Regions from separate parts of the Paenibacillus chartarius genome, predicted to be linked through region 2. Evidence: riboswitches for the same ligand, from Rfam matches in the RefSeq annotation. Region 2 holds a riboswitch; the other holds the start of a gene.

Region 1 (12,442 bases), on a different contig from region 2:
CCAGCAGAATCGTAATCACAAACGGCATAAACCGCCATACTTCCTGAACATCGAAAAACGCCTTTAATGTATAGTTCGCCACGATTTGAAACAGGATCGGGGGAAATGCAACAATATTGGAAAATAAACGGCTTCTTTTCCGTTTCGGATTCTTCTCTTTCATAAAACTGTATGTTAACAGGATAAGACCAACGATCAGATAAGGTACGCACCAAAAAAACAGCGCTTGAAAGTTATGCTGGATCGGGGGAGTGAACGACGTGAGGAAAAGCATCCCGATGATCGGGATGGGAAGCACCCCTGCGAGGATCATTTTCTTTTTACGGCGGAATAACCCGGAGTAGCTGACGGCGAACATCAAAAAACAATAAGGAAGTCCATTATGATTCATAAACGAGCCGAACATGTGCATCTTTAATAAGAATGCTTCAAGGGAAGGCGTAGAGATTTGATACTGCTCCAGATAGGGCAAGATCGTTTCGGTTACCGCGCGCGACAATCCCCCGCCACCGCCTGTAAATGCGGTAAATGCCGCCCAGCGTGTCGGTTCATTTTTGGGATTGATAATCAGCAAAATGGCTGCAATCGTCCACAATGCAATGAGTACAAAGACCATTCGGTCCAACTCCTTTAATCGTTTTGACTACCGATTAAAGAGGAGCGCCGTCGTGGACAGAGGCTTCAATTATGCTCGAATCAAGACAGCCTCCCTCTGTATCGACTTCATCCATTTCTTTTTCTTGTTTGCCACGATGATCGGGTAATGGACATGCTCCAGCATCGGCAGATCGTACTTGGAATCTCCAATCGCCATCGTCATTGCAGGATTCAAGCGTTGGATGTAATTGCGCTTAAATCCTTTCAGCTGAGAAAAGTCGATTCGAATCCTCGAATCCTGTTTAACGACGGGCAAACATACATAGGGAACCTGAAAATACGCTCCGTAATGCTTTACGATCAAATCGAAATTGGTTGACAACAACGTGACCTGAACTCCTTTTTCCTTCAAATAAAAGATGAGATCGTGCACAGGAACGATAAATTGCCTCTTGAGCATTTCTTCAAAATACCTTTGAGCGTATTTCTCTAGCTGTTCATAGGCGTACTTCCCGAACTTTCTTTGCACAAATACGTGATTAAACCAATCTCTCGACAAACGATCCACTGCAAGATAGAATGGAGCCGCAGCCAAGCAGTAAACAAGAAACAGCCACCATAGCAGCCGGTTCTTCAGGCGTTCTCTCTTGATGAACAAGTAAAACTGTACGATGTTGCTTTTGGTAATCGTATTGTCGACATCAATAACCGCATGATTCACCCCATTGGCCAATATTCCGTCAAACTGCGAAAAATCTCTACTGTGCTTCATTACATCTCCCCTCAGTTAGTTTGAATTTCCTAAGACCTCGATCTCACATTAATCCCAGGACATATCGAAGACGATCACTTCCTTTCGTCAATTTTTTCTAAAAAACAAAAAAGACACTACCCCAAACACGTAGTATCTTCTGGATGACTGTAGGGTAACCCGGCTATCATTGCATAATATTATGCAGAAGACCCGTGGCTTTGCGTCCCTGCCTTTCGAACAGGTTTGCCATTATCCAAGTCAGACTTATTACCTATTATTATATTACCAGGTTGTGGAACAGGCAAGAACCAAAATGGGAAATTTTTGAATTTGTCGAATAATCGCTTGAAAGAGTTTAGTACTTTTTTCCTCAGGCCCAGATAGTCTTTGTTCTCAAATCATATTTGGTAGATTATCGTGACATCTAGCGACACGTCTATTTCAACTCCACCGATGAGTGCAGAATTGAGTGATATTTGCCATGGTAACCCGACATTGGAATAATAAAAGGCTTTTAAACCTTCTTTGCTTACATGATTGGCTAACGAGAAATCGTCCATTCCAATTTGATATCGGTAATTCCATAGGCCGCCAAGGTACGATTGAGCAACGTCTTCATCCGATCGGTTTCTTCCATGCTCACTTCATTTGTCGAACGGAGCGTTACGACGCAAGAATCATGATGAAAGGAAACCCGCTCAAGCGAAGTGTCTGCCGGAAACGGATTGTCAAATCCTTCAGGCCGGGTGCGCAACAATTGTTGAATCGTTGTTATTCTTGGCGCTTTAACGGAAGTCTTGTTGATCACCGTTGTCTCCACCGGAACGGCGTTGCCGTTTTGGAACAAATAGATCGTGTAAGTTTCGGTAGTCTCCCGGTTTTCTTCCCGCGGCGCTTCCGATCGCAGCGATCCTTCTTCTATCTGTCTAATCAAGTTCCATACCTCTTCCGTTTCTTTAAAACCTTCAATACGGTACAATTCAACGCCGCTGTCATCCAAAAAGAGCGTGGTGGGATTCATCTTAATGCGATATCGATTGGTCGTTTCATGGTCAACATCCACATAGACGACTTCATATGCAAGCTCTTTTTTGCAGGCAAGCAATTCTCCGATGACCGTATTCATGGAGCGGCCCATCGGACAAGCGGATAGTGTTAACAAAATCAATTTTTTAACCGATTGACTCATGCGGCATAACCTCTCCCGTCTTATTTGATATTGGAAACAGCTTCTTTCATAATGTCGTAATTAATCGCGCCCTGAAACTTTTCCCGAATCACTCCGTCCGAGTCCAGCAAGAATGTCGTGGGATAGGCGACAACCTGATAGGTTTGCATGACGTCTCCTTCCTTGTCCAGAACGATGGGGAACGTGAGCTGTTGCTCTTTCACAAATGCTTGTACGTTATCCGGATTTTCCTCGGTAGGTGTCAGGTTAACACCCAAAATCACAACGTCTTTCGATTGGTAATCCTCATAAAATTTTTGCATATGGGGCATTTCCACCCGACACGGCGGACACCATGTCGCCCAAAAATTGACCAGCACTTTCTTGCCCTTAAAATCAGACAGGTGAACAGGATTCCCTTGCAAATCCGTAAGCGAAAATTCCGGCGCAAGCTGCCCCTTCAGAATGCCCGTCTCCAGGTTTGCTTCCCCCGATTCCGCAATTTTTCCGGTTTCTGAAGAAGACTTGTGAAAATAATCGTATCCGCCATAAACGACGAGCCCTATCAAAACCAGAACAGCGATCATGCTTTTTTTCATCCGTTTCATCTCCACTCGTTAAAAGTTGATCTCCCAAAACGTATATTGGGATAGCCAGGCGCTGATCTTCTGCAATTGCCCGGTAAACAACAGAAACCCCAGCCCAATGAGCAGCCAGCCATTCAGTTTGGACAGGAGAGGTATCCATCTGTTCATTTTTTTCATGAACTGCAGCGAATACGTCAGCAACCATGAAATCAGTAAAAACGGAATACCCAATCCGAGGGAATACACGGCCAACAACCCAACCCCGTTCCACAGCGTTTCGGCAGACCCGGCCAGAAGCAAAATAGATGACAACGCCAACCCTACACAGGGGCTCCAGCCGGCGCCAAAAGCCACGCCGGTAAGCAGCGAACGGATTGCGCCGCGGCTCCTGTTCGTTTTGATTTCCCATGTTTTACCGGACATCAACAGCCGGAGATTTAATAATCCGGCCATTTGCAGACCAAACACAATAATCAACAGACCGCTTATTTCTTGGATCAAATCGCGTTCCTGGGCAAAGAAGCGGCCAATAAAGCTTGCCGAAGCCCCCATCGCGATGAAAACGAGACTAAAACCCACAATAAAACTAAGAGACTGAACAATCAGTTTCCCCCGATGCACGACCAGTTTGCCATCTTGAAAGGACGAGCCCGTCAAATGGGAAACGTAAGCGGGAATGAGCGGAAAGACGCAAGGGGATAAAAAGGATAGCATCCCCGCGGCAAAGGCTGCGAAAACCGAAATATTATCCATGAGAACCTCCTTTTTTCACCTTCTCGTCCAACCAGGCCCATCCGGTCAAACCCGTGGCAACGAGCAGAAAAATCAACTGCTGTTTACTGAAGGACAAAAGCCACATCGGACGATCGGGGACCAGAAACCATAGCATCGCATGTCCAATCGAGAACCAAATGGCGTATGCAAGTCCTATTGGCGAATCGGATCCTCTTGAAGAAAACAAGAAAGACATGAAAAGAACCGCTGTTAATCCGGCGCTTGCCGCATGAAACCAGGCCGGCTCCTCCCCGATCATGAATAACAACACTTGGCAGGCCGACCAACCCGCGAATGCATACGTGATGAAAATGTCGACCCACATTTTTAAAGGAATGTTTTGCTTCAAAGCCTTCTGCCAAATATAGACCGCGGCAACCAGGCTTGCCATCCATTTCCCGCGTTCCCCGCCATCGAAATAGATGAAAGAAACAGGCTGTTGGATGGCTTCAACCGGATGAAAGAGCAGGTAGCTCGCTTTCCAGACGATCAGCCACAGCCAGAATGCGTTTGATACGCAGGACAAGATCAACCCCCGCTCCGGCATGTTTCGGAGCCGATATTGTAACATCAACCAGCCCGCCGCCCCAAAACTGAAATACAAAATCAGTTGTCCGTTCAAGACAAAAGAACCGATTTGAATGCTGCGCAAACCCCCACCTCCTTGCAGATGAGGATAACGCTTCTTTTTAAAGAAATGATTAAGCGATTGGAAAAATGTACATCCAGGTTCACTGCATCTCCTGTGATAGGCTTGGATTAGACCGCGAGCCGATATTTTCCGCCGCGGGAATTATCCAAATCCACAAGGAGGAATTGCAGTTGATGAAGAAAAAACTGGCTATGGCACTGTTTGTAACGACTTTTATTGCCGGAACGATTTCATTGGGACAAGACTCCGCTTCGGCGGCCAAGGGTGATGCCGTCATCGTGAAAAGTGTCAATTTTCGGGACAAGCCTTCCCTAAGCAGCGAGCGCATTCGTTATTTGCAGGCAGGTGAACATGTGAATATTTTGGAACGGGTGAACCCCTATTGGTACAAAATCAAGGATGGCCAGGGGCAAACCGGTTATGTCACAACACAGAGCCGGTACATATCAGTGGGAGGCGCCTCTTCCGGTGAAACCGCACAAACTGCTGCCGGCACAGCCAAAAACGTGATTGAAGCCGGTATAAAATATTTGGGAACGCCTTACGAATTTGGTTCCAGCCGCTCCAATACCAGGACTTTCGACTGCTCGGACTTTGTTCGACAAGCGTTTAAAGACGGGGCCGGCATCATTCTTCCCGGCAATTCCCGGACACAAGCCGAATATGTAAAAAAAATTGGAAAAACAACAACGAATTGGCGAGACTTGAAACCAGGAGACATCATGTTCTTTATGTCGTATAAAGGAAGCAAAAGTTCCAATTATTCCGGAATCGACAAATCCGCACAACGAATCACGCATAACGGCATTTACTTGGGGAATGGCAAGATTTTGCATACGTATTCCGTGAAATCCGGCGGGGTAAGAATCGATAGCATTGAAGGCAAGCACTGGGAATATCGGTTTGTGTTCGGCGGCAGTGTTCTCAAGTAACGCGGAGCGGAAGGGACAGCCATGTCCCTTCTTTTGTTTATGTTTTAATCCTGGGAGCCCTATTGCGGGTATTGGCGGAAGCACGGAGCATTTCCTTCCTTACGAAGGAAGGATCAAGATCGATGGCGGTACACAACGTTTCGAACCAGTCGGTCTTCAAGAAGCCAAGCGCTTCTTGTCGCATTTGGAAATTTCGTCCTCCTTTCCGGGCCTTTGTTTTCAAATCGAAATAAGTTTGGATCAAAATGGCGCAAACCAGAACCCGGTACCCAAACGACATCCTCATCTCTCCCTTCCCGGATGTTCTTCGTTTGATCGTACCGGCCTTGTGTTAAGTTCTGATAAAGAAGGTTTAAAAACAGGCTGGAACTCCCCATACTATCCATAAGCTTGGGATCACATGCTTCAACAAGGGGGCTTAAGTGTGGAACTCGTATTGATTCAACAAAATGACACGCACGGTTGTTTGGACGCCCATCCGGAATTCTTCTGGGGCGATCCGCGTCCGTTCTACATTCATTGCGGGGGCTTTTCACGCATCTTCCGCTATGTGACATGTTTAAAACAACAACATCCCCACGTACTGTTTGTTGACGGGGGCGATTTGTTTCATGGTACAGGACCGCTAGTTTTGTCCAAGGGTGAAGCCGTCTTGCCGCTACTCCGACAAATGCCGCTCGATGCTTGGGTACCTGGGAACTGGGACTTTGCTTACGGACCCCAACAGCTATTTTCTTTGATAAGTCAAGTTCCGGCACCGGCATTGGCAATGAATGCCAAGCCAATCTCCGGCAAAGTCAATCCTTTTCATTCGCATATGATTCGGGAAATCGAAGGTATACGGGTCGGTTTGACGGGATGGACTTATCCTTTTGTAGATCAAACGATGCCTCCTTCTTTCTCGGAAGGATTTACTTTTTCGCTAAATATAGACGATATGAGAAAAGTGGTTCATCAATTACGGGAGAAGGAGCGAGCGGATCTTATCGTGGTGATCAGCCATATGGGACTGCCTTTGGATATAAAAGCGGCATCCTGCATTGAAGGGATCGATATCATTTTAAGCGGGCATAGTCATGATCGAATCGACAAACCAATCAGACAAAATAACACATGGATTGTCCAATCCGGGGCAAGCACTTCGTTTCTCGGAAGAATCGATATTTCCTTTGAAAACGGAAAAATAACCCATATTCGGCATCAACTTATTCCGCTTTACGCGGACGAATACGAAGAAGACCCGGAATTCTCGCGTCTTATCCGGGAGATCAAGCAACCTTACGAGACGCTCCTGCGCGAAGAAATCGGCAAGCTGAAAACACCGCTTCATCGCATGTTTTTGAATGAAACGCCGATGGACCGTCTCATCACCGACGCGTACCTGTATGCGATAGATGCCGATATCGCTTTGTCTCATGGTTGGAGGTACGGCGCCCCGATTCTTCCGGGAGTCATAACTGTGGAAGATTTATATCAAATCATACCGACGAACCCGGAATTGTTTACACTAGAACTGGAAGGGCGATTCATTCTTGAAGCCTTTGAAACGAACCTGGAGCAAGTCTTTTCCCCGGACCCGTTTCAGCAGAAAGGCGGATATGTGTTGCGAACTTCCGGTGTCATCATGGCTTATAAACCATATAACCCCAAAGGACGGCGAATCGAACATTTTCTCGTTCAAAATAAACCGCTTAAACAGGATGCCATATACCGAATTGTCAGTGCCGGCGAACAAATCCTCGGGCAATATCAGTCCGTCAAAAAGCATTTGGGAATTCATGCCCATGATGCGATCAGGCACTTTTTTCAAGCCCATCAAACCATTGAAATTCATGATACGCCCCGCATTTTCAGTATTTAGCAGTTATGTGCACAAGCCCTTGCAACAATAAGATAGTGCTGATCGGAAGGATAGGTCAGTTTTTCAACCAAGAACCCATTCTCTTCAAATGCTTCTGCAAGCTCATTGGAATGTATTCGATGACGGAGAGGAGGGCCTTGTTCCGTTTGTTTTTTTTCCCATTCGATACATAATACTGTTCCGCCCGGCTTTAGCACTCTGCTCATTTCTTGGAGTCCTTTTTCCAAAGGTTCTACTTCGTGTAAGACGAATGAAGCGATCACATGGTCGGCGATTTGTCCTGCCAGGGGAATACATTCAATGGCTCCTTCAATTAACTCGACATTGTCCAGTTTTTCCTCCTTCACACGCTTTCCCAAATATTGCAGCATCTGTGGTGCAACGTCCAAAGCATACACTTTCCCGTTGGTAAGTCCTGCCGCGGGTATGGTAAAATAACCGGTACCTGCCCCCAAATCCAGAATAATGTCGTTATCTTGGATTTCCAATAATTCCAATAACTTTTCTGGAGGCAGAACTTTTCGCCGCTCCGGGTTGTCCAGTTTCTCCGTATGTTCAGGGTTAAACCGGCGCTCCGTCATGATTCTTAACCACCTTTACCGTTTTTATTTCCAAAGGGAGAGTAACCCAAAAATTATGCAGATTACCATCCGAGTGCAGTCCGACTTGTCCGCCGAACCGTTCCACAATTTCTTTTACAATCGCAAGACCCAGCCCAGTACCGTTCCTGTCTTTCTCCCGGTGTCTTGACGGATCCACGCGATAGAACCGCTCAAAAACCAAATCGCGAGCTTCACCCGGTATTGATTCTCCCATGTTGGAAACCGTGATGCGGTATTGTTTTTGTTCCCTTTTTCCCGTAATCTTTATCTCATTCCCTGTATTATACATGAAAGCATTCTTGAGCAAATTGTTCATGACCTGTTTGATTCCGTCTTCCTCGCCAAGAACGACTCCCTCTTGTATGGAGACGTCCAATGAAACACCTGCTTTGTCGCTTTCCAACTGAAAAGCCTGAATCGTTTGTTGCAGAAGTTCATGTATTTTGATTTCTGTCTGATACAGACTGTTATTCCCTCGAGCTTCCCAGACCGTCAAATGATGAAGCTGTTCTACGAGACGGGTGAGGTGCTGAGATTCTTCAAGCAGAGATTGATACAATTCCCGATTGCCTTCTATGACACCATTTGATAATGCCTCCAAATAGCCGTTCAAGTTGCTTAGAGGCGTGCGCAGTTCATGCGATATATTGCTTAGAAGACGTTTTCGGTTTTCTTCCGTACGCTTCAATGTTTTTGCCAATTCGTTAAAGTGCTTCGTAAGCTGACCGATTTCATCATGAGATTTCGGTTCGATGGGCTCCGGGTAATGTCCCTCGATCATGAGCTGCGTTGACTTCGCGAGCCGTTTTAAAGGAGAAAGTATTTTTTTGATAAAAACATAATGAATGATGGCGGCAACCAAAATGGCCAAAAAACTTGCTCTCCATAAATAAAACTCCATTGTTTCATTGAAGAACCTGCTTTTTTCCTCACCGACCAGCTCATATTGGCCCACCACCATGCAAGCAAAATCTTTTACGGATACCCCAGCGAGCCAGATCACAACAGCGATGACCAGGCCGTTGACCATAATGAGTTTCATCGTCAAACGCTTTCGCCAAAACATCCAATGTTTAATATGCATCAAATCGATATCCCATCCCTCTTATCGTTTCAATAAAACGGGGGGCTCCTTCCATTGCTTCGATCTTTTCCCGGAGCTTGCTGACATGGACATCCACGGTCCGGTCGATTACAGAACGTTCTTCATTCGGATACAGCTCTTGTAATATTTGTTCTCTTGTCAATATTTGATTCGGATGCCGCATCAGAAAATATAAAAGCTTAAATTCATGCATCGTCAGCGGAATAAGTTCTCCGTTGAACTTCACTTCTCCTCGAAGCGGTTTCAGCGTTAGTCCTTTGTAACTGATTTTACTGCATCGATTGGCCGTTCTTCGCAGGACGGTTTCGACCCTGGCAACGACCTCCTGCGGGCTGAAGGGCTTGGTAATATAATCGTCCGCCCCCATTTGCAGCCCCTGAATCCGATCCGATTCGTCCACCTTGGCCGTCAGCATGATGATCGGAATATCGCTTTTCATATCGGAACGGATCCATTGACACAGCTCTTCCCCGCTTTTATGCGGAAGCATGAGATCCATAATCACAAAACATGGATCGAGCTTTTCAAACAACTTCATTCCCTCAGAGCCGTCTGCCGCTTCTAAGATCTCATATCCTTCTTTTTCCAAATATATTTTCAGCAACTGCCGGATCTTGGCGTCATCTTCAACAATCAGGATCGTTTTGCCCTTCATTCCTCTAACATCCCCTAAACACGTTGCCGTTTGTCCGAGAATAGCATCCATTTGTTAAGATGCGTTAAAGAAAAAACCAATGAGATGAACTCATCGGTTTTCATATCATGGATTCGCAGCCTGATTGATGCATCCAATCAATCGGGCTTCCACATCGGCGGCAATGCCCATCAGAGCAGCATCCTCCAGCATATTCATGAATGCGGTCGGTTTCGGCATGCCGATTTTGGTCTTCCCGTCCGCTTCATAGACCACGATTTTGCACGGAAGAAAGTAACCCGCCAACGCACTTTCACTTACGACTCTGTTCGCTTCCGCAGGATTGCACACCTCCAAAACCACGTACTCCCGCTCAAAATCAAATCCTTTTTCCTTCAGTTTTTCGCGAAGATTAAACCGCCACAGCACGCCAAACTGTTCTTCCTTTAAAGATGTTTCCAAGGCGGCAATGGCATTCTGAACGTTCGCTGTTGTTTCTGCCGTATAATGAAACATGGCCGTTCCCCCAGTCAGTGTATTAACCCTAACGATAGTATGGTATCTTTTCCGGAAAAAACTCGTCTATTTTGTTAAAGGTCCGTCCCACGCCGTGATCCCGCCGTTCAAGTGAGCCACGTTACGGTATCCGCTCCGGCTCAGGATCCTACCGGCTTGCTTGCTGCGCATCCCGCTGCGGCAGTACAAATAGACAGGACTTTCTTTCGGAATCTCGCCTAGTCTCCTGTGAATCTGACTTAACGGAATGTTTACCGCTCCTGGAAGGTGACCCTGCTTAAACTCATGAACCTCTCTAACATCGATCAGCCTTTGCCCTTTGTATTCCTTCTTGAACTGCTCGATGTTCAGATTCCTCAATCCTTTCACCGGAGCGAATTGCTTAAACAGAAACCATGCTAAAAGAATAAATAATATGGCGTAAAAATAATAATTCATGCGGAATCACCTACCTGCTTTTGATCAATAATTCCACGGCCTCCTGAACGAGTTTGCTCGTATCTTTGCCGGCTTCCTTTTCTTCAAGAATGCACTGCTCCAGATTGACCGCAACGATATAGGCAATGGCTTTGTCGACTGCGCTTCTGACAGCTGAGAGCTGGCTCACCACATCCTTGCAGTTTTTCTTTTCCTCCATCATTTTCAGTACGCCGCGTACTTGCCCTTCCACGCGGCGCAGTCTTCTTTTTACATCATCATCGTAATTCATATTCATCGTTATCCCCCATTTGCTTATACGTGTATAGGTATATTATAACCTAAATCCGGGGGAACTGGTCTTAAATAAACAAGTTCACTTTCGCGTCTGCAGCATCCCCCAAATAGGCTGCAACACCGGCATAATCGATCCCGTCGATCAATTCTTCTTTCCGCAATCCAAGCAAATCCATGGTCATTGTGCATGCAACCAGTTTAACTCCCTGCTCCTGCGCGAGCTCAATCAACTGAGGCAGGCTGAGCGCATTATGTTTCTTCATGACATGCTTGATCATTTTGGGACCGATTCCGGCAAAATTCATTTTGGAGAGTCCCAGTTTTTTCGCTCCGCGCGGCATCATTTTACCGAACATGTTCTCAAGAAACCCTTTCTTTACGGAAACAGGTGGATCTTTTCGAAGGGTATTCAATCCCCAAAAGGTGAAAAACATCGTAACTTCGTGATCATAAGCGGCCGCTCCGTTGGCAATGATGAAGGCGGCGATCGCTTTGTCCAAATCTCCGCTAAAAAGAACGATGGTGGTTTTTTCTTTTTGGCTCATATCTATCATCCTTTCTTTGTAAATCATACAGGTATGGGTATTAAAAAGCGAAAAAAATTAGTCATACTTGGTGCATACTTTCTTTTTACGTTGATCATAGGAGCTTCTTCCGGATATAGAAAAGCATACAATTCGTTCTATCCTGCACGCTTTCTTAAAATTTGCGCGGCTCAGCACTTCGCGAAGATTCACCGGCTTTGCCCCATTGTTTTTTCATTCTTTGCAATTTGGGGAAAGATATATAATAAAGACCTTGAACAGGCCCGTGATTTCGAATTTGGTAAGCAATGAAGGTTATTGCTGCAATAAACCAAATCATGTTTTCTTCCTTTCTTTTAGGAAGGAGATGCAGTGCCTGGAACCACATCCCCTTCAAAAACTTATCCTTTCTTTACGATAAACTTAAATACACCGTTGTCTTCTTTAGCTTCGATCAATTCATGGTTCGTTTGTTTAACCCATGCTTGGAAGTCGTTCATGGAACCTTTGTCGGTTGTGTGCAATTCCATGATTTGACCGGATTCGAGCGAATCGATTGCTTTCTTTGCTTTGACGATCGGCATCGGGCAAGCAAGACCTTTTGCGTCAACAACAATATCCGCCATAAGTTGAACCTCCTTCCTTACATTTTAACCGTGATGATGTACCGCGCAGCGGTTCGGTCCAATCTCGAGTTCGACCGCTTTTTCTGCATCGACTTGGAGTTCGCCCCGGTTGATGGCCACAATTTCTTCAAAATTTGGCGGTTTCTCCATGGAGACCGCGCTAGCCACTTGTTCCGTAAAGGCTTCTTGGTCGGCGTTTTGCATAATTTCGTTATTCTCGCGAATTTCACCGAATGTGGCCCCAACAATACCGTTATCGTTGATCTCCTGAATGTCGGCATAGTGAGCGGGCAGAACGAGACAATCGTCCGGGAGATCGCTCAGCTTGTTGAACACGGTATCGTACAGATCCATCGCCCATTCTTTTGCCTTGCCTCCAAGATCGGGTCTTCCCAA
Region 2 (12,442 bases):
GCAACATATTGAGGATCATCGAAGCCTATATGACAGGGTTGAGCTTCGTTTGGGGGGAAGCAGGGCTCCGCAGGATTTGCCTACGGACCGGCGAATTGCCGAATACGGAAGCAGCGATCCGGGACTCGTCGAGCTCTTATTCCACTACGGACGTTACCTGATGATCGCCAGCTCGCGCCCGGGCTCGCAGCCTGCCAATCTGCAAGGAATCTGGAATGAGGAAACCCGGGCACCCTGGAGCAGCAATTACACGCTTAATATTAATGCAGAGATGAATTACTGGCCGGCGGAGACTTGCAACATGGCTGAGCTGCATGAGCCGCTGCTTGATTTTATCGGCAGGTTAGCCGTTAACGGCAAGAAGACCGCAGAAGTGAATTACGGAGCAAGTGGGTGGGTAGCGCACCACAATTCCGATTTATGGGCTCAGACGGCGCCTGTCGGCGATTTTGGTCACGGGGACCCGGTATGGGCGCTTTGGCCGCTCGGCGGCGCGTGGCTGTCCCAGCATTTATGGGAGCATTATGCCTTTAGCGGGAACGAAGCATTTTTGCGGGATACGGCATACCCGATCATGAAGGAAGCCGCACGATTTTGTTTGGATTGGCTCATTCCGAATCAAGACGGTTATTGGATAACGTCGCCTTCCACCTCTCCGGAGCATAAATTCAAAATCGGAGATCAACACTATGCGGTAAGCTCCGCAACGACGATGGATTTAGCATTGATCGGAGAATTGTTCGATATCTGCATCCAATCGGCGCAAACGCTTCAGACGGATGAATCATTTGCGGAAACCTTGCTTGAAACGAAGGAAAGGCTGCTTCCGCTGCAAATCGGCAAGAGCGGTCGACTGCAGGAGTGGTCCGAGGACTTCGAGGACGAAGATGTGCATCATCGCCACGTTTCCCATCTGGTAGGCGTCTATCCGGGGCGGCTTATTACGGAGCGTTCTGCTCCCGAGCTCTTCCAGGCAGCCAAGACATCGCTTGAGATCCGGGGAGACGGGGGGACAGGGTGGAGTCTGGGCTGGAAAATTGGTTTATGGGCCAGATTCAAGGACGGCAATCGTGCCGAGCGGCTGATCTCCAATTTGTTGACACTCGTGAAGGCGGACGAACCGCTGAACGCTCACAAAGGCGGCGTATATGCCAACTTGTTTGATGCGCATCCTCCCTTCCAGATCGACGGCAACTTTGCGGCGACGGCGGGCATTGCCGAGCTGCTGCTGCAATCTCATCAAGGATATCTGGAGCTTCTGCCGGCATTGCCGGATGCTTGGAAGGACGGTTATGTCAAAGGGCTGCGCGGAAGAGGCGGATACGAGGTTGATTTGGAGTGGACGAACGGTGTATTGTCAGCCGCGGTAATCACGGCTTCAATCACACGGACCTGCGAAGTATCTGCAAAGCATAAGATCAAGATCGCTCAAGGGGATCAAGAAGTGGAGTGGTCCAGTACGGAGAACGGGCGAATCCGATTCCGCGCTGAAAGCGGCAAAACGTACGTCATAGCGACGGTAAATGCTTAACTTAGGATGAGGTCAATCGGATTTTTCCGGTTGGCCTATTCTGAATTCGCTACAAGAAGTCAGTTCTCTTGGCTGGTTTGGTCAGTCCGATATAAGAAATAATGGCCAACAAGCTGGCTGTGAACAAAATGATTCCGAAGGGGACGGCAGAATGCTCTCCGGCGATTCCCACAAGCGGGGAGGTTACGGCGCCGAAAATAAAGGGAATGACACCCAGCAGTGCGGCGGCGCTGCCTGCTATGTGCCCTTGCGACTCCATGGCCAGCGGAAAAGCAGCTGCTCCCGAGACGCCGAACGATGAGATAAACAAGAGGAGCGGTATGACTAGAGCAAGTAAGGATCCATGAGATAGAACTACAATGAGGACCGCAGTGCTTGTGATGAAAGCCGATGTCAGACCGATCTGATGAATTCGACGTCCTGCCACTCGTCCAGCCAGTCGCTTCACTAACTGGGCTCCTAAAAATAAAGCAATCCCATTCATAGCAAACAGCAGAGAGAATACTCCAGGCGACACCCCGTAAATGTTCTGATAGATAAAGGATGTCCCGGAAATGTAGGCAAAGATGCCCGTGAACAAAAATCCTTGAGTAAGGGCATACCCCATAAACATTCGGTCCTGCAGCAAGGCTTTGAAGTTTCTCAAAATGACCATAAAGTTACCGGAAACACGCCGTTCTGCAGGCAAGGTTTCCTTGAGTCCCCACTTTGCTACGATGAATAAAAAAATACCCTGAAGCGCCAGCAGGAGAAACAACCCCTTCCAAGGGGCGAAAGAGATGACGACGCTCCCTGCAATCGGTGCAAGCAAGGGAGCGACATTGCCAATCATCGCAAGGAGAGAATAAAACTTCGTCAATTCAACCCCGCTGAACGAATCGCGGACGATGGCGTTCGAAACCGTCCCGGCTGCTACGGCAAATCCTTGGATAAACCGGAAAGCAATGAAGATCAACATATTCGGTGCAAAAGCACAGCCGATCGAGGCTAAGATATAGAGCGTCATAGCAATCATCAATGGCCTGCGTCTTCCGTAAACATCGCTTAATGACCCCATTACAATCTGTCCCAAGGCTAACCCTATCAGGCACGAAGTTAAGCTCGCCTGAATCGTGGAAGCGTCTGTATGAAAGAACCTCATCATTTCTGGAAAAGCCGGAAGATACATGTCAAAGCTTAGGGGCCATAATGTTGAGAAAGCCGCTAACATTAGGGCAAACCGAACCGGGATTTTTGTCGTATTGGTATTCATCTATTTAAACCTCCTATGCTGCAAATGGGCATAATAAAGATAGTATCATGCAAAACTCGGTTACGGAATGGAAAAAACCGCGAAGCTTTTGTCAAAATCGAATCCGTTAAATTCGAAATAATTCGACAAATTGCTTCATGATTGACAAAAAATTGAATATCATATATCCTAAGTCCTGTGCTTGAATACCTACACAACTAAAATAAGCAAATTCCTAATGATAATGGCAAACTCATCGAAAGATAAGGACGCAAAGCTACGGGTCTAAGGCGCAAGCTATGACAGCCGGGCTACCAAAAGGGGTTCAAAGACCCTTTTTCCAAGGGTCTTTTTTTGTGTCTATTTTTAACAGATGAGGAAGGAAACGAATGATTTTTAAACACGGAGGTTTACATGAATAACGTAGTCATTGGGCCTAAACGCACAAGCAAACATGGTGAAACAAGGCGTTTCGGCATATCGCAGAAGTTTTTCCTGCTCTTTCTCACTTTGGGTTTAGTTCCAAGCGCACTGGTCGGTACAGTGACCTATCAGTCTTCAGCCAAAGCGTTAAAGGACGAGTTGACGGTACAATCCCACAAAGAGGTCGCCACCGCAAACAGTATTGTTGATAGGGTAGTCATCCCTGTCGAGAAAGATGTCGAAATATTGTCGAAGACCTTCGAGGCCAGTACATATGTCAAAATGACCAAGGATCCCGCAACCAACTTATCTACCAACGACCAAATAACCAAGATCTTGAAGACTTTCAAGGCGTCCCATGGGGATGACACGGAGGTTATCGGGTTCGCTAGAGTGGATGGGGCCTTCGCTATGGAGCCTCCGAGCCCGTTAGCCAATGACTTCGATGCCAGGACTAGAGTGTGGTATAAAGCGGCAATGGAAAATAAGGGTAAAGTCATTATTTCGGACCCTTACGTATCGGCAGCCAGCAAGAATACGGTTGTATCGATCGCCCGCACTACAGAGAATGGCGACGCAATGGCTGTTGTGAATTTATCGTTGAAGAAGTATTTAACCGATACGGTAAATACACAGAAGATTGGAACCGAGGGGTATGTCTTTATCGTTGACAAAACCAATAAGGTTCTTACTCATCCGGGCATAGCTGCAGGCACAGATCTCTCGGACTCTGTATTCAAGGATTCCTTTTCCCAACCGTCCGGAAGCATACATGTCAAGCTTGATGCCGGTCCTGCAAATGTACGGTGGACAACCAACCAGGAGACGGGTTGGAAGATCTATGGGGTTCTGTATGATGCGGAGCTGGATAAGCTAACGAGAACCGTTTTTTGGACTACGATAGGAATGGTTATTGTAACGGCTATTGTAGCATTCTTGTTAATGTATTGGATAAATAGAGTGTTCATTAGCCCGATTATGAAGGTGACAAAGTCAGCAGGCGTTCTGGCATCCGGAGATTTGACCGTTAGCGATGTGAACGTGAAGAACGAAGATGAAATCGGTGATTTGGCGAAAGCCTTTAATAATCTTGCCAACCATTTACGTGTGATCGTTGGCAGCCTCGCTTCCGGCGTTAAAGAGATGAATACTGTTTCCGAGACGTTAAATCAGTCCTCGGCAGACGTTCAAATGTCGGCGACCAAGATTTCAGAGGTGAGCCATCGTGTTTCTTCCGGAGCACGCACACAAACCGAAGCGACCGGCGAAATTGCCAGGGCGCTCCAAGAAAATACGATCTCGATTAGCACCGTAGCGGCAAGCGCTTCTGAAATCGGAATGATTTCCGAGCAAACCAACAAAAAAGCCTTATCCGGGACCGAGACCGTAGCCCAAACCGTGGGACAGATGTCGGCCATTGATTCCGCCGTTTTGAAATCGTCCGAAGTCGTGGACGTGCTGTCCAGGAAGTCCGCTGAGATCAACAAGTTCGCAATTTTAATTGCAGAAATCGCACAGCAAACCAATCTCCTGGCTCTGAACGCCAGTATCGAAGCTGCCAGGGCAGGAGAACATGGGGCTGGGTTTTCAGTAGTAGCGAATGAGGTTAAGAAGCTGGCTGTACAATCCTCCGAATCGGCCAAAGAAATCAGTCGTGTTATCGGTGAAGTGAATGCGGATATTACGGGAGTAGTCGGTTCCTTGCAGAAAGCGAAAGAGGAGGCGGCTTTGGGAGTGAGCTTAAGCTCCGGAGTCGAGAGTCTGTTTAACTCCATTCAACAGGACATGGCCCTTATGAATGATGAGATACAAAATTTGAGTGCAGTTTCACAACAAATGGCGGCATCCGCAGAGGAGATCAGCGCTTCGGTTGAAGAACTGTCAAGCATCTCTAAAGATTCAGCCGTTGACTCTAATGTAGTATTGGAAACTACAGAACGACAGAAAGATGTGATCGCTGCTTTAAGCACTGTCGTAGACTCCGTTGCCAAAACGGCAAAAACTTTGGAAGACACGGTTAAACAATTCAAGATCGATGAAGCTGAATAACCCGCATCGGTAGTTGGGCCAACGCCTTTCTATAAATTAGACATCTCGGTAGGAGGTTCATGGAGTATGAACAAAAAATTTCTCGTTTCTTCCGTAGCTGTGCTTGCTGTAGCATCGGTTACAACCATTTCAGCATTTGCAGCGGAGAAAGACGCAACAGCAGCTAAACCCGCTAAGGCGGTTGAGCAGAGCCAAGACAAGGGAGCAAACAAAAAGGATAACACCCTTTTTCAATACTCCACGATCAACGCGCTGATGCAAGGTCAGTTTGACGGAGAACTCTCCCTTGGAGAGGTTGCCAAACACGGAGATACCGGTCTTGGAACATTCAACGGCGTAAACGGTGAGCTGACCCAGATTGACGGCAAATTTTACCGCTTCGACAACGACGGACATTTTGAAGAAGTAGGAAAGGACGAGCTGACTCCTTTCGTTTCTTCTGTAAAGTTCCAGTCTGAAAAGACGATCGAAGTAGGCACCATCAATGATATCACGGAGCTTACAGCAATCCTTGCAAATAACATTGATAAGAAGAACAACTTCTATGCCTTCAAAGTTCACGGAACCTTCAATTACCTGAAAGCTCGTTCCGAACCGAAACAGGAGAAGCCTTTCAAGACGCTTCCGGAAGTATTAGCGAATCAATCGATTTGGGAATATGAGAATGTAACCGGTACGTTGGTTGTATTCTATACGCCTAACTATGCTGCAATGTTCAACGTTCCTGGCTACCACTACCACTTTGTGAGCGATGACCGTGCAATTGGCGGACATATCCTCAACCTGAAGATGCAAAGCGGTACGGCGGAGATCGATTCCATCGGAAATCTTGAAGTCCAGCTGCCTCAAACTCCGGAATTCAATTCCACCGACTTGACGCAAGTTGACCCGCAAGATGTTCACGATGTAGAAACTGATCCGCAATAATAACAACATTTTAAAGAAGAGGCTGTCCTAGTCGAAGGTGACTAGGGCAGCCTCTTTGCAATTGCCAAGGTTTATTTTCTCGTAGAATTGGTCGATCCTACTCGGCAAAGCGGAGTCCACCGCCTCAAAACTTCTGCATGTCCTCTTTCAATTGTTTGACTTCTTCTCTATAATCCGATACCCATTTTTGATATTCAGGGAGCTTTCTCGCAAACTGCAACAGAGTGAGAAGTCCGTCCCTGCCATTTTGCATGCCTTCTTTATACTTAGTTGCGTGATGTACGCAAAATTTTGCGTATATGCGGCTAATTTATGCGCGAAACGAAAGCTTTTGAAAGGATATGATGGATTCAGAAACGAAACATGCAGAGGAGAGGGAGCAAATGTTAAAAGGACTGTTAAGAGCAATTGTTTTTGTACTAACGGTAGTCATCGTTTTTCTTTCAATCAGTATTTCGGGCTTGGCCCATTCACAAAATCAATTTTGGAACTCATTACGCAAGGACCCGGTTCCTTCATTGGACGGACTACAAAAACCTGCACATCATTCCAATAAACCAACCATTGCGGTGTTGCTGGGAAATGAAATTACAGAAGGATTGGATTTTACCATTCCGTATCAGATTTTCTCCATGACCGGGGCTTATAATGTATACGCTGTCGCAGAGGATACCAATGTCCGGTCATTATCCGGCGGCGTTGATGTCATCCCTCACTATTCGTTTAAGGAATTGGATGATTTGCTCGGCGGACATCCGGAATTGATCGTCATTCCTTATATGAGTATGAAAGATACGCAAACATTTCAACCTATCCGGGATTGGATCCTGAAGCATAAAGATACCAGCATACTCAGCATTTGCGCCGGTTCGGATGCCTTGGCTTCTACGGGGTTATTGGACGGCAAAACGGGTGCGACGCATTGGCAAACGATGTCGCTGCTGACCCGGAAGTACCCGCAAGTGAATTGGGTGGAAGATCAACGGTATGTCATCAATGATGGCGGGAAAATGGTTTCGTCCGCAGGCATCTCTTCAGGAATCGATGCTTCGCTGTACGTCATCTCGCAAAAGCTTGGTGAACCAACGGCACGGAAGATTGCGGATGAGCTGAAGTATCCTTCGTATCATTTTGTCCAAAACCCCAAGGTAGATCCGTTTAAAATGGACATGAAATATACGACGTATGTGTTGAACAATGCCTTTCAGTGGAATGAAAAGAAGATCGGTGTTTACCTGTATAACGGTGTAGAGGAAATGGCTATTGCGTCTGTCTTCGATATTTATTCCGATACGGGCACCACACGGGCTTTCGCCATATCCCAACACAAGCAGCCTGTCATCTCGAAAAATGGTCTGATCCTGCTATCCCGATATTCGATGGAGAATCCTCCCTCTGTTGATAAAATGATTGTTCCAGGAAAACAGGCGGAAGCACTCGCAGCTGAAGATATGAGAAAGTGGAAAGAAAACGGGGGCGGGGCACCTGTTCAGTTTATTCACAGCGGCTCTATGGAACGATTCCTGTTTGAAATCCAGCTGGAGGACTTAGCCAAGGAAGAGGATATACTTACGGCCAAGCATGCAGTAAAACGACTTGAATTTAGGGCTGCCGACTTCCAGCTGGAGGGAAAGCCATTCCCGGTTGAAACCTATGTATGCCTCATCATAACCGTAGCCATCTCTCTAGGAACAGCTCTGTTGATTGATCGAAGATTCATGGTCAGAAGGAAGACAACCAGGACGAGCGGATGACACCCGTCGGATCGTGTCAAAGTAGTAATCGTAAAATGAAATCATACCTTGGATATGTAGTGGGGGGCTGCGGCCCTCCTCTTTCTTTTAATGTTCAACAAATGGACAGGAAAGCAAGTTAACCTGTGGTATATAATTGAGAAGAGCCGACCGCGTTGAAGCAGTGATGCTGAGCGGGAGGAGGGGAACCAATTTAGACAACGAGGAGAACGAAATGTTATGCCAGATCGTACGATACTTGTTAAACTATGGGTTGTTTCCCTGCTTTGGGGAGGTAACTATGTAGCGAGCGCGTATATGCTGCGCGATTTCTCTCCGATTTTTCTTTCTTTTGCGCGCTTGGTTGTCATGTCGCTCTTCCTTATTTCGGTAGCGATCATTAATGGATCGATCCGGAAGCCGACGATACGCGAGTGGGGATTACTATTGATGGCCGGCATTACCGGCACGCTGATCAACCAGCTGTTTTATTTTACCGGCCTGCAGGGATCGACGGCGGGGAATGCCGCGCTGATCATTGCGCTGTCCCCAATCGCCACGACGCTGCTGTCGCGTCTTTTCCTTAAGGAGATCATCACCGGGCAGAAGCTGGCCGGGGCCATCGTTGCGCTCATCGGCGTCGTATGCATTGTCGTGTTCGGCGGCAAGCAGCTGGGCATTTCCCATTGCGACGTCTATTTGCTCGCAGCAATGCTGGGTATGTCGGTCAGCCTGCTGTTCATCCGCAAACTGACGGCGGCGATGACGTCGTACGAGGTGACGATCTACTCCACAGTGATTGGCACCATCCTCATGTCGCCGGCCGTCGCGGTAGAAGCGCTGAACGGCAACCTGCACGCAAGCCATCAAGTGCTCACATGGTTGCTGCTCGTCTGCGTCGCCGTTATCGGCCAAGGACTGGCGGGATTCTGGTGGAATCAAGGCATCGCGGCAGCCGGGGCGTCCATGAGTGCCATGTTCATGAACATCCCGCCGTTCATCGCGATCATCGTCGGCCATTTCGTGCTGGGTGACCCGATCCTGCTTGCACAGCTAGGCGGCGGCGCGCTGATTCTGTTTGGCGTTGCGATCACAAACATGAGGCGGCGGCCACGCGGGCCTGAGGCAGGCTTGGGCGTCAAGGGCGCTTAATAACAGAGTCGCCGGAATTGATCGGAATCACAGCGGCAGAGAAACAGTCCTTGGCTACCAAGGGCTGTTTCGTTTTTGAAGCATAAGTTTGCCACAGAGGAAAATATCGAAAGAAGTCGAATATAGGTACATAGATAGGTAGAAGCGACCCATCGGAGGGGTACCCATGTTCATCCAGACCCAAATTGACATTCCTCAAGTTCGCAAATCCCTGGTATCCAGGCCGAGCCTAATCGGCAAGTTGAGCGAGGGCTTGGGGTCCAAGCTGACGCTTGTTTCCGCTCAAGCCGGTTACGGCAAAACGACGGCGCTCGCCACATGGGCGAAACAGTGCGGCGCTCCGGTGGCGTGGGTCTCCTTGGATAAGCTGGACAGCGATTGGTCTCCGTTCTGGGACTGCGTATTGTCTTCCATTCGAGGGAGAGTTCCAGGTTTCGGCGTAAAGCTGGGATTTCTGCTGGATATGGAGTCCCCGGCGTCATTCGAGCCGGGGATATCGGCGCTTCTGAACGAGCTGAATCAACTGGAGCACCTCCTTGTCCTCGTTCTGGATGATTACCATGTCATCGATGTTCCCGCCAATATCTCCAAATTATGGGGAGACGGAGATTGGAACAAAGCTTTGCGCCGAGCCGAGCAAGCGGAGCAACGCTTCGAAGCTCTCAAAGATGTCATTCCGGAGCAGGAATGGAAGCAGTTAATGGGCAATCTGTATTATTTCTGCGGCATCATCTGCTATTTGCAGCGGAATTTGACCCGAGCGTCCCATAATTTCGAGCTGCTCGATCATGATTTGCCGGAAGGAAGCAGCTTTCAGAACTTTGGCAGCAATCGGTACCAGGACTATGATCATTTCACGGATCTTCTTTCTCTAAACCATGATCTTCAGCATGAACGGTTTGTTCAAGACGACCTATACTTTGACGGTGACGCGAGCCGGCAAGTACGAGCTGAGCGGGCTTGCGCTGTCAAGCGGCAGCATGAGCCCTGCATTTAGCCCGAGCCGAGATGGCTATCAAGCTCTGGTAGACGGCAACGTGGACCAAATCACGGTTACACCGACGGTACCCGACAGCAGTGCCAAGGTGACCGTAAACGATATGGAGGTATCAAACGGATCGCCGTCGAGCCCGATCGCATTGAAGCCAGGCAGCAACTCCATCAACGTGCTGGTGAAGGCGCCGGATCGTACAGAGAAGCGGTACGTTGTGAATCTGGTCCGTGATATCAAACCCGATTTGAGCGGACTTACGCTGTCGAACGGCACATTGACTCCGCCATTTGGCACGGTAGGGATCCGACCGTCTTTGAGTAATATTATTATAGGAACCTCTTCCAGTTGGAGCGGCGCTCCGGTTACTGTGACCATAACGGACTATACGGCAAGCGTAGACAACAGAGTGACCAGCATCACGGTTACGCCGACGGCTGCATATAGGTGATCCGGCCCGGTCCCATGAAGCTTTACATCAACGGCATGCTGCAGGACCAAGTCAACGTGGTCAACGGCAGTATCATGGTACCGGTACGAAATCAAGCTTTTGATCTCGGCGGCTATGAGGGCTTCGCAGGTAAAATCATGAATTTGCCGGAGAAACCGTACTTGGATGAGAGTGGAACTGTACGAGTGCCGTTCCTGATCTTGTTCGAGACATTAGGCGCGAAAGTATACTATGACGCCGAAACGAATACGTACTCCGTCTTGACGAATAGCTCGGGCAGCAGTTCAAGCGGTGCAGCGGCAGGCCAGACGAAGCTTTACATGAACGGCGTCATGAGAGAATGGCCTGCGATGGTCAACGGCAACGCCATGGTGTCGCTGCGCATGATTTCCGAGGGACTTGGCGCGGAGGCGTTGCATGCAAAAGTGGAGTTTAACGCAGATACGAACACGATTAGGGTTACCAAATAAAATAATGGAAAGCAAGCCCGCCGGTCACTAGCCGGCGGGCTTTGCTCTGTGTAAAACGCACGGTGCACGAAACATGTATTTCGTAAAATAGTGAAAGAAATCGGAGATCTCTCTGCTTCAACGCCTTCGCAGCAGCAATTATACTGAATAACATATCCCACTATACCAAAGCGAAGGTGATGCTTATGACAACGCCGACAAGTACTGCTAAGCATTCTGCTGCACCGCTGCAGCCGCAGGCGGTCTCGGGCAGCGGCCCGAAGCGGAAAACCGCGCTAAGCCGCGCGCTATCCCGGTACAATGCGCCGTTTGCCGGACTGCTTTTTATTTCACCATGGCTGGTCGGCTTCCTTCTGCTGCAGCTGTGGCCAATTTTGCAATCGCTTTATTTATCGTTCACCGAGTACAATCTGCTCGATCCGGCGCGCTGGACCGGCTGGAAAAACTTCCGTCAAATCAGCCAGGACCGGCTGTTTTACAACTCGCTGAAGGTGACCTTCACTTATGTGCTTACGTCAGTGCCGCTGAAGCTGGCGGCCGCTCTGTTCATTGCGATGCTGCTGAACCGCGCCGTACGCGGAATAGCCGTCTACCGCACCATTATCTATTTGCCGTCGCTGATCGGCGGAAGTCTTGCCGTCGCCGTGCTGTGGCGCAACATATTCGGGCTGGACGGGTTCGTCAATCAGATTACGCCTTTGTTCGGCATTGCCCCGAAGAATTGGATCGGAGTGCCGGAGACGGCGCTTGGCACGCTAGTGATTTTGACGGTATGGCAGTTCGGATCGGCCATGATCATTTTCCTGGCGGGACTGAAGCAAATTCCCGGCGAATTGTACGAGGCTACAGCCGTCGACGGGGCTTCCAAGGTGCGGCAGTTTTTCGCGATCACGCTGCCGATGCTGTCGCCGGTTATTTTGTTTAACCTCATCATGGGTGTCATCAGCTCGTTCCAAATGTTTACGTCCGCCTTCATCATTACAAACGGCGGCCCAATGAATTCCACGGATGTCTATGCGCTGTTTCTGTACAAGAAAGCATTCGGTACGTTCGAGATGGGCTACGCTTCGGCGCTCGCCTGGATTTTGCTGGCACTTGTCGCTGCCGTCACGTCGTTGAACTTTGTCTTGTCCAAGTACTGGGTGTTTTACGAATCGGAAGGGGGGGCGGCGAAATGAGAACGCAGCGCTTCAACACTTCGCCCATCGTCACGCATGCCATACTGATCGTGTTCAGCCTGCTCATGTTTTACCCGGTGCTGTGGTGGATATTCGCCACGTTCAAATCGACGCCGGAGCTGGCGCTGCCGACGCTATGGCCGAGAGAGTGGCTGTGGCGCAACTATCCGGACGGCTGGAACGCCTTGCCGAAGTATACGTTTACGTACTTTTATTTGAACAGCCTGAAGCTGAATATCGCCACGACCGTGCTTCACGTCATCTCGGCCAGCCTGGTGGCGTTCGGATTCGCCCGCCTCACTTTTC

Evidence for each region. Region 2 has a riboswitch for cyclic di-GMP ahead of ACFFK0_RS07250 (methyl-accepting chemotaxis protein). Riboswitches for the same ligand answer to the same signal wherever they lie in the genome.
Region 1: another riboswitch for cyclic di-GMP. It lies ahead of ACFFK0_RS14055 (haloacid dehalogenase-like hydrolase); the one in region 2 lies ahead of ACFFK0_RS07250 (methyl-accepting chemotaxis protein).

What each region holds. Positions count from the first base shown of each region.
Region 1 is NZ_JBHLWN010000054.1:17,985-30,426, reverse strand. It holds gene ACFFK0_RS14060 (sensor histidine kinase) at 1-616, opposite strand, end outside; gene ACFFK0_RS14055 (haloacid dehalogenase-like hydrolase) at 686-1,369, opposite strand; cyclic di-GMP riboswitch class I at 1,520-1,609, opposite strand; gene ACFFK0_RS14050 (thioredoxin family protein) at 1,893-2,540, opposite strand; gene ACFFK0_RS14045 (TlpA disulfide reductase family protein) at 2,561-3,118, opposite strand; gene ACFFK0_RS14040 (cytochrome c biogenesis CcdA family protein) at 3,137-3,859, opposite strand; gene ACFFK0_RS14035 (hypothetical protein) at 3,852-4,532, opposite strand; gene ACFFK0_RS14030 (C40 family peptidase) at 4,706-5,464, shown strand; gene ACFFK0_RS14025 (bifunctional metallophosphatase/5'-nucleotidase) at 5,889-7,325, shown strand; gene ACFFK0_RS14020 (class I SAM-dependent methyltransferase) at 7,322-7,906, opposite strand; gene ACFFK0_RS14015 (sensor histidine kinase) at 7,887-9,011, opposite strand; gene ACFFK0_RS14010 (response regulator transcription factor) at 9,001-9,687, opposite strand; gene ACFFK0_RS14005 (DUF302 domain-containing protein) at 9,793-10,182, opposite strand; gene ACFFK0_RS14000 (rhodanese-like domain-containing protein) at 10,249-10,620, opposite strand; gene ACFFK0_RS13995 (metal-sensitive transcriptional regulator) at 10,631-10,897, opposite strand; gene ACFFK0_RS13990 (DsrE/DsrF/DrsH-like family protein) at 10,962-11,441, opposite strand; gene ACFFK0_RS13985 (sulfurtransferase TusA family protein) at 11,822-12,046, opposite strand; gene ACFFK0_RS13980 (MBL fold metallo-hydrolase) at 12,071-12,442, opposite strand, start outside.
Region 2 is NZ_JBHLWN010000027.1:121,518-133,959, reverse strand. It holds gene ACFFK0_RS07260 (glycoside hydrolase family 95 protein) at 1-1,531, shown strand, start outside; gene ACFFK0_RS07255 (multidrug effflux MFS transporter) at 1,581-2,783, opposite strand; cyclic di-GMP riboswitch class I at 2,999-3,081, shown strand; gene ACFFK0_RS07250 (methyl-accepting chemotaxis protein) at 3,177-5,234, shown strand; gene budA (acetolactate decarboxylase) at 5,301-6,161, shown strand; gene ACFFK0_RS07240 (DJ-1/PfpI family protein) at 6,545-7,915, shown strand; gene ACFFK0_RS07235 (DMT family transporter) at 8,135-9,046, shown strand; gene ACFFK0_RS07230 (hypothetical protein) at 9,213-10,043, shown strand; gene ACFFK0_RS07225 (cadherin-like beta sandwich domain-containing protein) at 10,027-10,488, shown strand; gene ACFFK0_RS07220 (stalk domain-containing protein) at 10,503-10,958, shown strand; gene ACFFK0_RS07215 (carbohydrate ABC transporter permease) at 11,144-12,136, shown strand; gene ACFFK0_RS07210 (carbohydrate ABC transporter permease) at 12,133-12,442, shown strand, end outside.